One region of the Afipia felis ATCC 53690 genome, then DNA from elsewhere that is predicted to be linked to it. Evidence: riboswitches for the same ligand, from Rfam matches in the RefSeq annotation. Region 1 holds a riboswitch; the other holds the start of a gene.
The links. A riboswitch is a leader RNA that binds a small molecule or an ion and turns the genes downstream of it on or off. The one in region 1 is predicted to bind cobalamin.

Region 2: it holds a riboswitch for cobalamin, as region 1 does, so the genes downstream of both, HMPREF9697_RS06815 (ribonucleoside-diphosphate reductase subunit alpha) here and HMPREF9697_RS01260 (TonB-dependent receptor plug domain-containing protein) in region 1, are expected to answer to the same signal.

What each region holds. Positions count from the first base shown of each region.
Region 1 covers NZ_KB375270.1:244,650-249,167, forward strand. The annotation lists gene HMPREF9697_RS01255 (His-rich protein BRANT) at 287-508, shown strand; gene HMPREF9697_RS01260 (TonB-dependent receptor plug domain-containing protein) at 603-2,555, opposite strand; cobalamin riboswitch at 2,852-3,092, opposite strand; gene HMPREF9697_RS01265 (hypothetical protein) at 3,161-3,613, shown strand; gene HMPREF9697_RS01270 (TspO/MBR family protein) at 3,622-4,098, shown strand; gene HMPREF9697_RS01275 (hypothetical protein) at 4,373-4,518, opposite strand, start outside.
Region 2 covers NZ_KB375270.1:1,438,805-1,443,322, forward strand. The annotation lists gene metE (5-methyltetrahydropteroyltriglutamate--homocysteine S-methyltransferase) at 1-1,074, opposite strand, end outside; cobalamin riboswitch at 1,179-1,393, opposite strand; gene HMPREF9697_RS06805 (epoxyqueuosine reductase QueH) at 1,432-2,100, opposite strand; cobalamin riboswitch at 2,352-2,561, shown strand; gene HMPREF9697_RS06815 (ribonucleoside-diphosphate reductase subunit alpha) at 2,665-4,518, shown strand, end outside.

The sequences.
Region 1 (4,518 bases):
TCAACCCCTGCGGGCAGTCTGGATCGGACGTGAATTTCTCAACTTTATCCGCTCTTTGCCCTCTGCGGTACTGGGGGACGTGCGCTCCGGGCGCGACCCTTTAACAGCGTTAACGCCGCCGGATGCACACCCGTAGACGCTCCACATTAACAAGATGTCATGCAGATGAACAGAAACCGTTCAGCGGATTCAGTTTGAGTTCAGTGCGCGCAGATCATCCTCAGTGCACGATCACCGCTCCCGCCATTCGGCAAAGCGCGATGTGATCCCGAAACAGGAGTTTGCCATGTTGAAGATTATTTCAGCCGCCGTTGTCGCCGCTTCGGTGATGGTTGCGCCGGCGATGGCCGCGACCGTCATCAAGACGCAAAAGCCGATGACGCATTCGCACGTTCTGAAGCCGTCGGTGGCCAATGCCAACGCCCATATGGTGAAGAAGCATCATCGCCACCATGTGCGTCCGCATCACCATGCCAAAAAGCATGTGATCGTGAAGCATCGTCATTAACGATGCATGACAGCGGCGCAGTTTCCCCCGGCTGCGTTCGCTGAGCAGAAAGCCGGTTCGTGGATTCCCCTTCCACGGACCGGCTTTGTTTTTGTCAATTCGTCACAAAACGCAGGCCGCCATATACGCCGATGCCTGTCTTTTGGTAGCCCAGCGGGTTTTGGTAATGGCGGTCGAACAGGTTGTCGACGCGTCCAAACACTGACCAGTTTTGATCGACCTTGTAGTTCGCAGCGAGGTTGACGAGTTGATATCCGGGCGCGCGTATGGACCCGCCAGATAACGGATCGGTATCGAGCCAGGAACTGATCCATAGCGCGGTCGCCGTCAGCGTCAGACTGTCGGTCGCAGCCCATTGGGCTTGGGCGCTCCATTTATGTTCGGGTCTGCGCTTCAGCTCCGTGTGAAGTGTGTCGTCTGTCGCTATCGTATGAGTATAGTCGCCCCGAAGGGTCAGGCGCTCAGTTAGCGTAACCGATGCAAACGCCTCCAAACCATGAGTCGTTGCGAATGCGACATTCTCGTACATGTAGACGAAGGGGTTTGCGGTCGGAACGCTCTCAATCAGATTGTTGAAGTTGTTATGATACCAGGTCGCGCCGAATTTGACCCGTTTATTGAAAAGGGCTTGCTCGAACCCGTAATCGTATCCCTTGCTTTCTTCCGGCTTCAAATTGAGGTTGGCGCTGAAGGGACCATAAAGCTGGTCGATTGAAGGTGCATGAAAGCCCGTGCCGTAACTGGCCTTAAGTTTGGTGTCGGTTTCAGGAAACAGAATCGCCGGTGCGATACGGAATGTGTCGTGGCCTCCAAAGTGATCGTTCTGATCGTGGCGCACATTGGACACGATGAAAAACCGATCGAAAAAATTGGATTGTAGTTCGGCATAGCTGCCGAGATTTTGAATTGTGCCAGAAGCTGGTGCAACGCCATACAGGGCATAGTCGACGCTGCCCTTTTCGGTTTCGTGTTCCACGCCCGTGACAAGTGTTTGTCCCTGCAGGAGAGTGAGATCGGATCTCCAGTAGACCTTTGTGCGGTCTCCATGGAAGAAGCTGTTCGGAGTCGACCCGTACCCAAGGGTGACGTAATAAGGATCGGACGTCTTGCGGTCGGTATCGGTGTAGGTCACGCCGAAATGGTTGTTGAAACGACCGTCGAGTAGTTTGAATACACCGTCGAGCAAACCGCTGAACTGGCGGTTGCCGGACCGGGACTGGACCGGGTTGGCGTATGGATAGTTATCATTATCGGTGTAACGCAGATGCGCGTCCGTATAGCGCGCAACGGCATTGAGCGAAAACATCTCGGAAAAGTCGTGGCTGACTTTGCCGTGGAATGTCAGGTTGTCATAGAAATCGTTATTGCGTTTCTGGCCCGGCGGCAGAAGTTCAGCCGGTGTGACTGGCGTGGATTCGACGCGCATATGCGATCCGCTGAACGCGTAACTGGTGTCGCTCGTGCTTCCGCTCACCGACGTCGCCTGATTGAACGTCCCGAAAGATCCACCTTCAACCAGCGTGGACCATTGCGGTGCGCCTTTTCCGGTTTTGGTCGTGATCGAGATCACGCCACCCAATGCATCTGATCCATACAATCCACCTTGAGGTCCGCGAAGAACTTCGAGTTGTTCGATCCCGAAAGTCGTCAACGGACCAAAATCGAATTGGCGGCTGGGATTCGACGGATCGCTCACGTCGATGCCGTCGATGAGTACTTTGGTGTGATTTGAATTTGCGCCGCGGATGAAAACGGATGTCAGTTCGCCTGGAGCGTTAGGGGCAACGTTAAGGCCCGGAACGGTCAGCAGCAGGTCGGGGACAGTTCGTCTTTGTGTATTCTCGATCTCCTGCCCGGTGATCACGGTGATCGAACTTGCAATCTGGCTGACCGGAGTAGGGATCGTGGTCGGCGATGTCACCAGATGACCCGGCGGATTTGCGGGAGCGGTGGTCGGTGCTTCGGCGGTGCGCGGCTGCGGCTTCGCATCGACGCGCTTGTTGCGCTTCGGCAGATGGTGATTCGGCTTTTTGGCGGCAGGGCTCACCTGAATCGCGGGCAGCGGCGGCTCGGCCTGCTGTGCCTGCGCGGATGGAATGAAAGCTGCGCTTGCCAGCAGCGCCGCAAGCAGAGCAGGCGAGATACGCTTGCGGGAAGATAATTGATGCGATGTCACGTTCGGCCCCCACCGAAATATTTCAGGCGGAGAACGATCGGCTTCCAGACACATGATGCGAAAGTGGTTTTTCACATCGGGACTGGAGAAGGCCGCAGCATTTCTCCGCAACGGTTGTTGTCGTGTCACCGCTGCGGAAGCCGCTCCTTCGCACGCCCCGCGCGACGGATGGATGACCGGGACAGGCAGGTCTCCTGGCTCGCGGATCGTCGCTGCTGTCCGCCTTCCCAAGCCGGCATTGCGCCGAACGCTCAGTGGCATGATGGACAGCGGCTCACCGCTGACAGTTGCGGGGGCAGCTTCGGAATTGCCGCGCCGGACGAGGTGTGCGAAACATCTCCTCAGCGCGACGGCACCGAATTCCCTATTATGCCAGCTTGCGCCGGCACCTGTACCGTGCCCGCAATCAAGCGGTGTGGTGGTGTCATGTCAACGCCACAGTGTCCGAGAATCCCCGCGCGATGGACTTCCCCGATATGCGTTGCAAATGGGAGACAGCGGTTCGCCGCGCGTCTCGTCTTGCCGTGCCGCTCGTGACCGCGGCCGTGATACTGGGCGGCTGCGCGTTCGGCAGCGCCGAGTATGATGGCGTCGCCTATACCGCCGACCGTGGCGTCAGCGACCAGCCGTTTCCGAAGAATTATCGTGCCGAGCTGCTCGCGTTTCTGCACACTTATCTCAACGATCCGACCGGCGTGCGAAGCGCGGGGATTGCCGAGCCCTTCCAGCGCGAGGTCGGCGGGCGGCAGCGCTACGTCACCTGCGTGCGCTACAGCGCCAAGGAGATCGACGGCACTTACACCCCGATGAAGGATCGCGCGGTGGTCTATATCGATGGCCGCCTCGACCGGCTGATCGAGAAACCGGATGAGATCTGCGCGGGCGCGAACTATGCGCCGTTTCCCGAGTTGGAGAAGCTCACGCGGTGAGGCCTTCGATGCAATTCCGGACGACGATACGGCTTGCGGCTTGTCTGGTGCTGTGTCTCGGCATCGCTGCCGTGCAGGGCATCGTCACGCGTCCGGAAATCGCCGGCTGGTATAGCGGCCTGGCGAAGCCGCCATGGACGCCGCCGGCGTCTCTTTTTCCGATCGTCTGGACCGCGCTCTACATCATGATGGCGGTGGCGCTGTGGCGGCTGTGGGAACGGGCCGCGCCGTCGCCCGCGCGCAACTGGGCGATCGTGCTGTTTCTTGTTCAACTCGCGCTCAATGCAGCATGGTCGCCGCTGTTTTTCGGTGCGCATGCGACACGGTTGGCGCTGATCGACATCATGATTCTGCTTGTTGCGATCGCACTGACGATGGTGGCAAGTGCGCGTGCGGATCGCGTCGCGGCATGGCTGCTTGGGCCATATCTCGCATGGGTCGCCTATGCGGCGACGCTCAATGGCGGCATCGTCTGGATGAATTGAGGGCGGAGGCCTTCAACGGGCGGCACGGAGAATCGGCAGACGGACTCTGAACCGGGTTTTTCGCAAGACATCCGCGAAAAAACAAAGCGCGGGACTCTTCTCCCGAATCTCCCTCAAATCCCGGCATCGATTGGGGCGATTCTCGTCCCTTCAGACTGCCGAGCGAACAGCCATGACGGATCGTGTTCTCACTCTCGCTTTGACCTTTGCAGTGGTCACCAACACGCTGTGTCTGTGGTCATATATGTAACGGATTGGCCAGCGGCGGGTTGCCTCAATTGAGGTAACCCTGATTCGCGGCTTCGATGCGGGTCGAGATATCGACGTAGTGCTTCAATTGGGAGTTTTCCGTCTCCAGGTGCTCGTTAGCGATCAGCAGGGCGCGCACCGCGCTGCGCAGATTGCCGTCACAGCTCGCGA
Region 2 (4,518 bases), 1.2 Mb from region 1:
CTCCACGTCGAGATCGATCGGCACATGCAGCAGCGAGCACGAAGGCGAGATCTCGACCTTATCGTTGCCGCGCGCGGCGACAACCGGCTCGATGCGATCGAGGATCGCTGGCAGGTTGGCACGCCAGATGTTGCGGCCGTCGATGACGCCGAGCGAGAACACCAGATCAGACTTTGCCTTCTTGATCGCAGCCTCAAGCTGTTCCGGCGCGCGGATCAGATCGAGATGTAGACCGGCGACCGGCAGTGCCATGGCGGTGTCGAAATTATCGCCGAGCGCACCGAAATAGGTGTTGAGCATCACCTTGATGTCGGGCACCTCGCGAGCGATCGTGGCATAGGCATTCCCCAGCGCATCGCGCGCGGCCGTGTCGAGATCGAGCACCAGGCATGGTTCGTCGATCTGCACCCACTCCGCGCCCTCGGCCGCGAGGCGCTTCAGTACCTCGATGTAAACCGGCAGCAGTCCATCCAGCAGCGACAGCGGATTGAGGGATGCATCCTTGCTCTTGCCGAGCTTGAGGAACGTGACCGGGCCAAGCAGCACCGGCCGTGTCTGATGGCCGAGCGCCTTGGCTTCCTTGTACTCGTCGATCGGCTTGGTGGACGACAGCGCGAAGATCTGCCCCTTGCTGAATTCAGGCACCATGTAGTGATAGTTGGTGTCGAACCACTTGGTCATCTCCTGCGCGGGCACGCCGTGACCGGTGTGATGCACATGGCCGTGCGCACAGGTCTCGGCGCTGCCTTCCGCGCCGCGCGCCATCGCAAAATAGGTCGCGAGCGATACGTTGCCGCCCTTCCAGCCGTAGATTTCCGGAATGGCACCGACCATCGCACTGGTGTCGAGCACATGATCGTACAACGAGAAATCGTTGGACGGGATGACGCTAACCCCGCGCGCCTTCTGGCGTGCCCAGTTCGCAGCTCGCAACTCGGCCGCAGTTGCGAGCAAGGCTTTCTCATCGATCTTGCCCGCCCAGAAGCTTTCCAGTGCGGTTTTCAGTTCGCGGCGCGGACCGATGCGCGGCGTACCAAGCGTGGCGACAGCGAGAGTGACAGACGAATTCGACATGGCTTCGAAACCCCGAAATACGAGAAACGGCGGGGATGAAGTGCGCGCACGCCAACCGAAGCGCGCGAGCACCTCAGGACTACGCCCACCGGACACCCCGCCCGTGGAAACATCTCGTCGCGGCAGGTCTCCTGGCTTGCGGGTCGCGGCCCACACCCGTCTTCCCAAAGCAGGAACGCTTCAGTGACACGATTGGATGCAGGCTCGCCGCTCACAGTTGCGGGGGCAGCGCCGGAATTAGCGCTTTATGCGCTTCACCGGCTTCCCTCTTAGCTTCGTCTTCAAGATGATGACGAAGACCACGACAGGTCGAAATATGACGTTGGGAAAAAATCAGTCAACGCGCGAGGGGTGGGATTATCGCTCGCCCTCGGTGGAATCCTGCCCATAGAACTTCACCCCGAGCTCGATCGGCTCTCGCCCGCAGGCCCGGCGGTGGGCATTGCTATCGCGCAGCGAATACACGCAGCCGCAATATTCCTGTTGGTAGAATTCTTCGCGCTTGCTGATGTCGATCATGCGCGCCGAACCGCCGCCCTTGCGCCAGTTGTAATCCCAATACTCGATGCCGTCGTACTTCGAGGCCGCGCGCTTTCCGCAATCATTGATCTGCGCCATGTTCTTCCAGCGCGAGATGCCGAGCGAACTGGTGATGACGGGGAAGCCGTGCTCGTGCGCATAGAGCGCGGTGCGCTCGAAGCGCATGTCGAAGCACATGGTGCAGCGGGCGCCGCGCTCCGGCTCCCATTCCATGCCCTTGGCGCGCGCGAACCAATTATCCTTGTCGTAATCGGCATCGATGAATCCGACGCCGTGCTTTTCGGCGAAGCGCACGTTCTCATCCTTGCGCAGCAGATATTCGCGCTCGGGATGGATGTTCGGGTTGTAGAAGAAGATGGTGTAGTCGACGCCGGAGGCCAGCATCGCCTCCATCACCTCGCCCGAGCACGGCGCGCAGCACGAATGCAGCAGAACTTTCTTCTGCCCACCCGGTGGATTGAGGATCGGTCGAACAAAATCATTCATCGCGTGGCTCGCCTGCAAAGGCTTTGTCGGTGATGGCTCTATCTAATGAGAGCCTCTCTATCCGTAAAGCGCGGTCGATTCGGGGATTCGATCGGAACAATCCTATTCCGCCGAATGTCCTTGGCCCCGGAACCAGAATCGCCGCACTGTGGTCAGCGCTGAAAGGCTTGAGGTTTTTACCAAGCCTCGGCCTGGCTCCGGGGATAACGGGGACCGTTTTAATCATTCCTTGACTCTTTCGGCCAAAGATCACCACATATAGATGTCACGGTTCCACTAGGCTCAAAATCTAGTGGCTAAGAGGGAAGCCGGTGAACCGCACCCGATGCGGAAATCCGGCGCTGCCCCCGCAACTGTCAGCAGCGAGCTGCTTCGCCATTACGTCACTGGCCTTGGCCGGGAAGACAAAGAAGCCGCAACGACCTGCAAGCCAGGAGACCTGCCGCGACACCGAAAAATCGTCCACGGACGGGGTGTCCGGCGGCCGCCAGCAATCGGCATTTTGCCGAGCGCTCAAGCGCCTCGACTCCCCGCCTTCCGCAATCCGCATCACGGGGCCTGTCGATGTCGCTGAACCTGCAAACTGCCAAAACTGAAAAAGTGCCGCTCATCCAATTGAGTCTCGATTCGCTGGCTTCGTCGCCGAGCGAACCGGCCATGCAGATCATACGACGCAACGGCACGGTGTCTCGCTTTGACCCGTCGAAGATTTCGATCGCGATGACCAAGGCGTTTCTTGCGGTAGAGGGACACACGGCGGCCGCATCGCGTCGTGTGCATGAGGCGGTCGAGCAACTGACGCACGAAGTTGTCGCCACCCTCACCCGCCGTCTCGGCGAAGGCCGCACCTTCCACATCGAGGATGTGCAAGATCAGGTCGAGCTCGCTTTGATGCGCAGCGAACACCACAAGGTCGCGCGCGCCTACGTGCTCTATCGCGAAGAGCGCGCCCGCGAGCGCGCCGCCGATAAAGCCACCGCGACCACGTCAAACGAGCCCGCGCTGCAGATGACGCTCGCGAACGGCACCCGCGTGCCGCTCGACCTCAAGCGCTTCGAACTCATCATTCGTGAAGCCTGCGAGGGACTCGACGCCGTCGATCCCGCACCGGTGCTCGCGGAAGCCCGCCGCAACCTCTATGACGGCATCAGCCAGGATGAGCTCGCGCTCGCCTCCATCATGGCGGCGCGCACACTGGTCGAACAGGAACCGAACTACGCCTATGTCAGCGCGCGTCTGTTGCTCGACAAGCTGCGCAGCGAGGTTCTGAGCTTCGTTCACGGCACGCCGAGCAACGCCTCTCAATCCGACATGGCGACGCGCTATGCCGAATATTTTCCGGCTTACATCAAGACCGGCATCGAATCCGAGCTGCTCGATCCGGAATTGGGCCGTTTCGATCTCGCCCGGTTGGCGGCCGCGCTGAAGCCCGAGCGCGACCTGCAATTTCAGTTCCTGGGGTTGCAGACGCTCTATGACCGTTACTTCCTACACGTGCATGGCGCGCGCATCGAGCTGCCGCAGGCGTTCTTCATGCGCGTCGCGATGGGCCTCGCCGTGCGCGAAATCGACCGCGAAGCGCGCGCGATCGAATTCTACAACCTGCTGTCGTCGTTCGACTTCATGGCCTCGACGCCGACGCTGTTCAATTCCGGTACGCTGCGCCCGCAACTCTCAAGCTGCTTCCTCACCACCGTCGCCGACGATCTCGACGGCATCTTCAAAGCGGTGAAGGACAATGCGTTGCTGGCGAAATATTCCGGCGGCCTCGGCAACGACTGGACGCCGGTGCGCGGCCTCGGCGCCCACATCAAGGGCACCAACGGCGAAAGCCAGGGCGTGGTCCCGTTCCTGAAGGTGGCCAATGACACCGCCATCGCCGTCAACCAGGGCGGCAAGCGCAAGGGCGCGGTGTGCGCCTACCTCGAGACATGGCACATCGACATCGAGGAATTCCTCGATCTGCGCAAAAACACCGGCGACGACCGCCGCCGCACTCACGACATGAACACCGCAAACTGGGTGCCCGACCTGTTCATGCAGCGCGTCGAAGCCGATGGCGAATGGACACTGTTCTCGCCGAACGAGACGCCGGACCTGCACGACCTTTACGGCCCGGCCTTCAAGACCGCTTATGAAGGTTACGAAGCGAAAGCCGCGCGCGGCGAAATCCGCGTCTTCAAACAAGTGCGCGCCACCGACCTGTGGCGGCGCATGCTGACCATGCTGTTCGAAACCGGCCATCCGTGGATCACCTTCAAGGACCCATGCAACCTGCGCTCGCCGCAGCAGCACACCGGCGTCGTGCATTCCTCGAACCTTTGCACCGAGATCACGCTCAACACCTCGGCGGATGAGGTCGCTGTGTGCAACCTCGGCTCGATCAACCTGCTCAATCACACCACGCGCGAGGGGCTC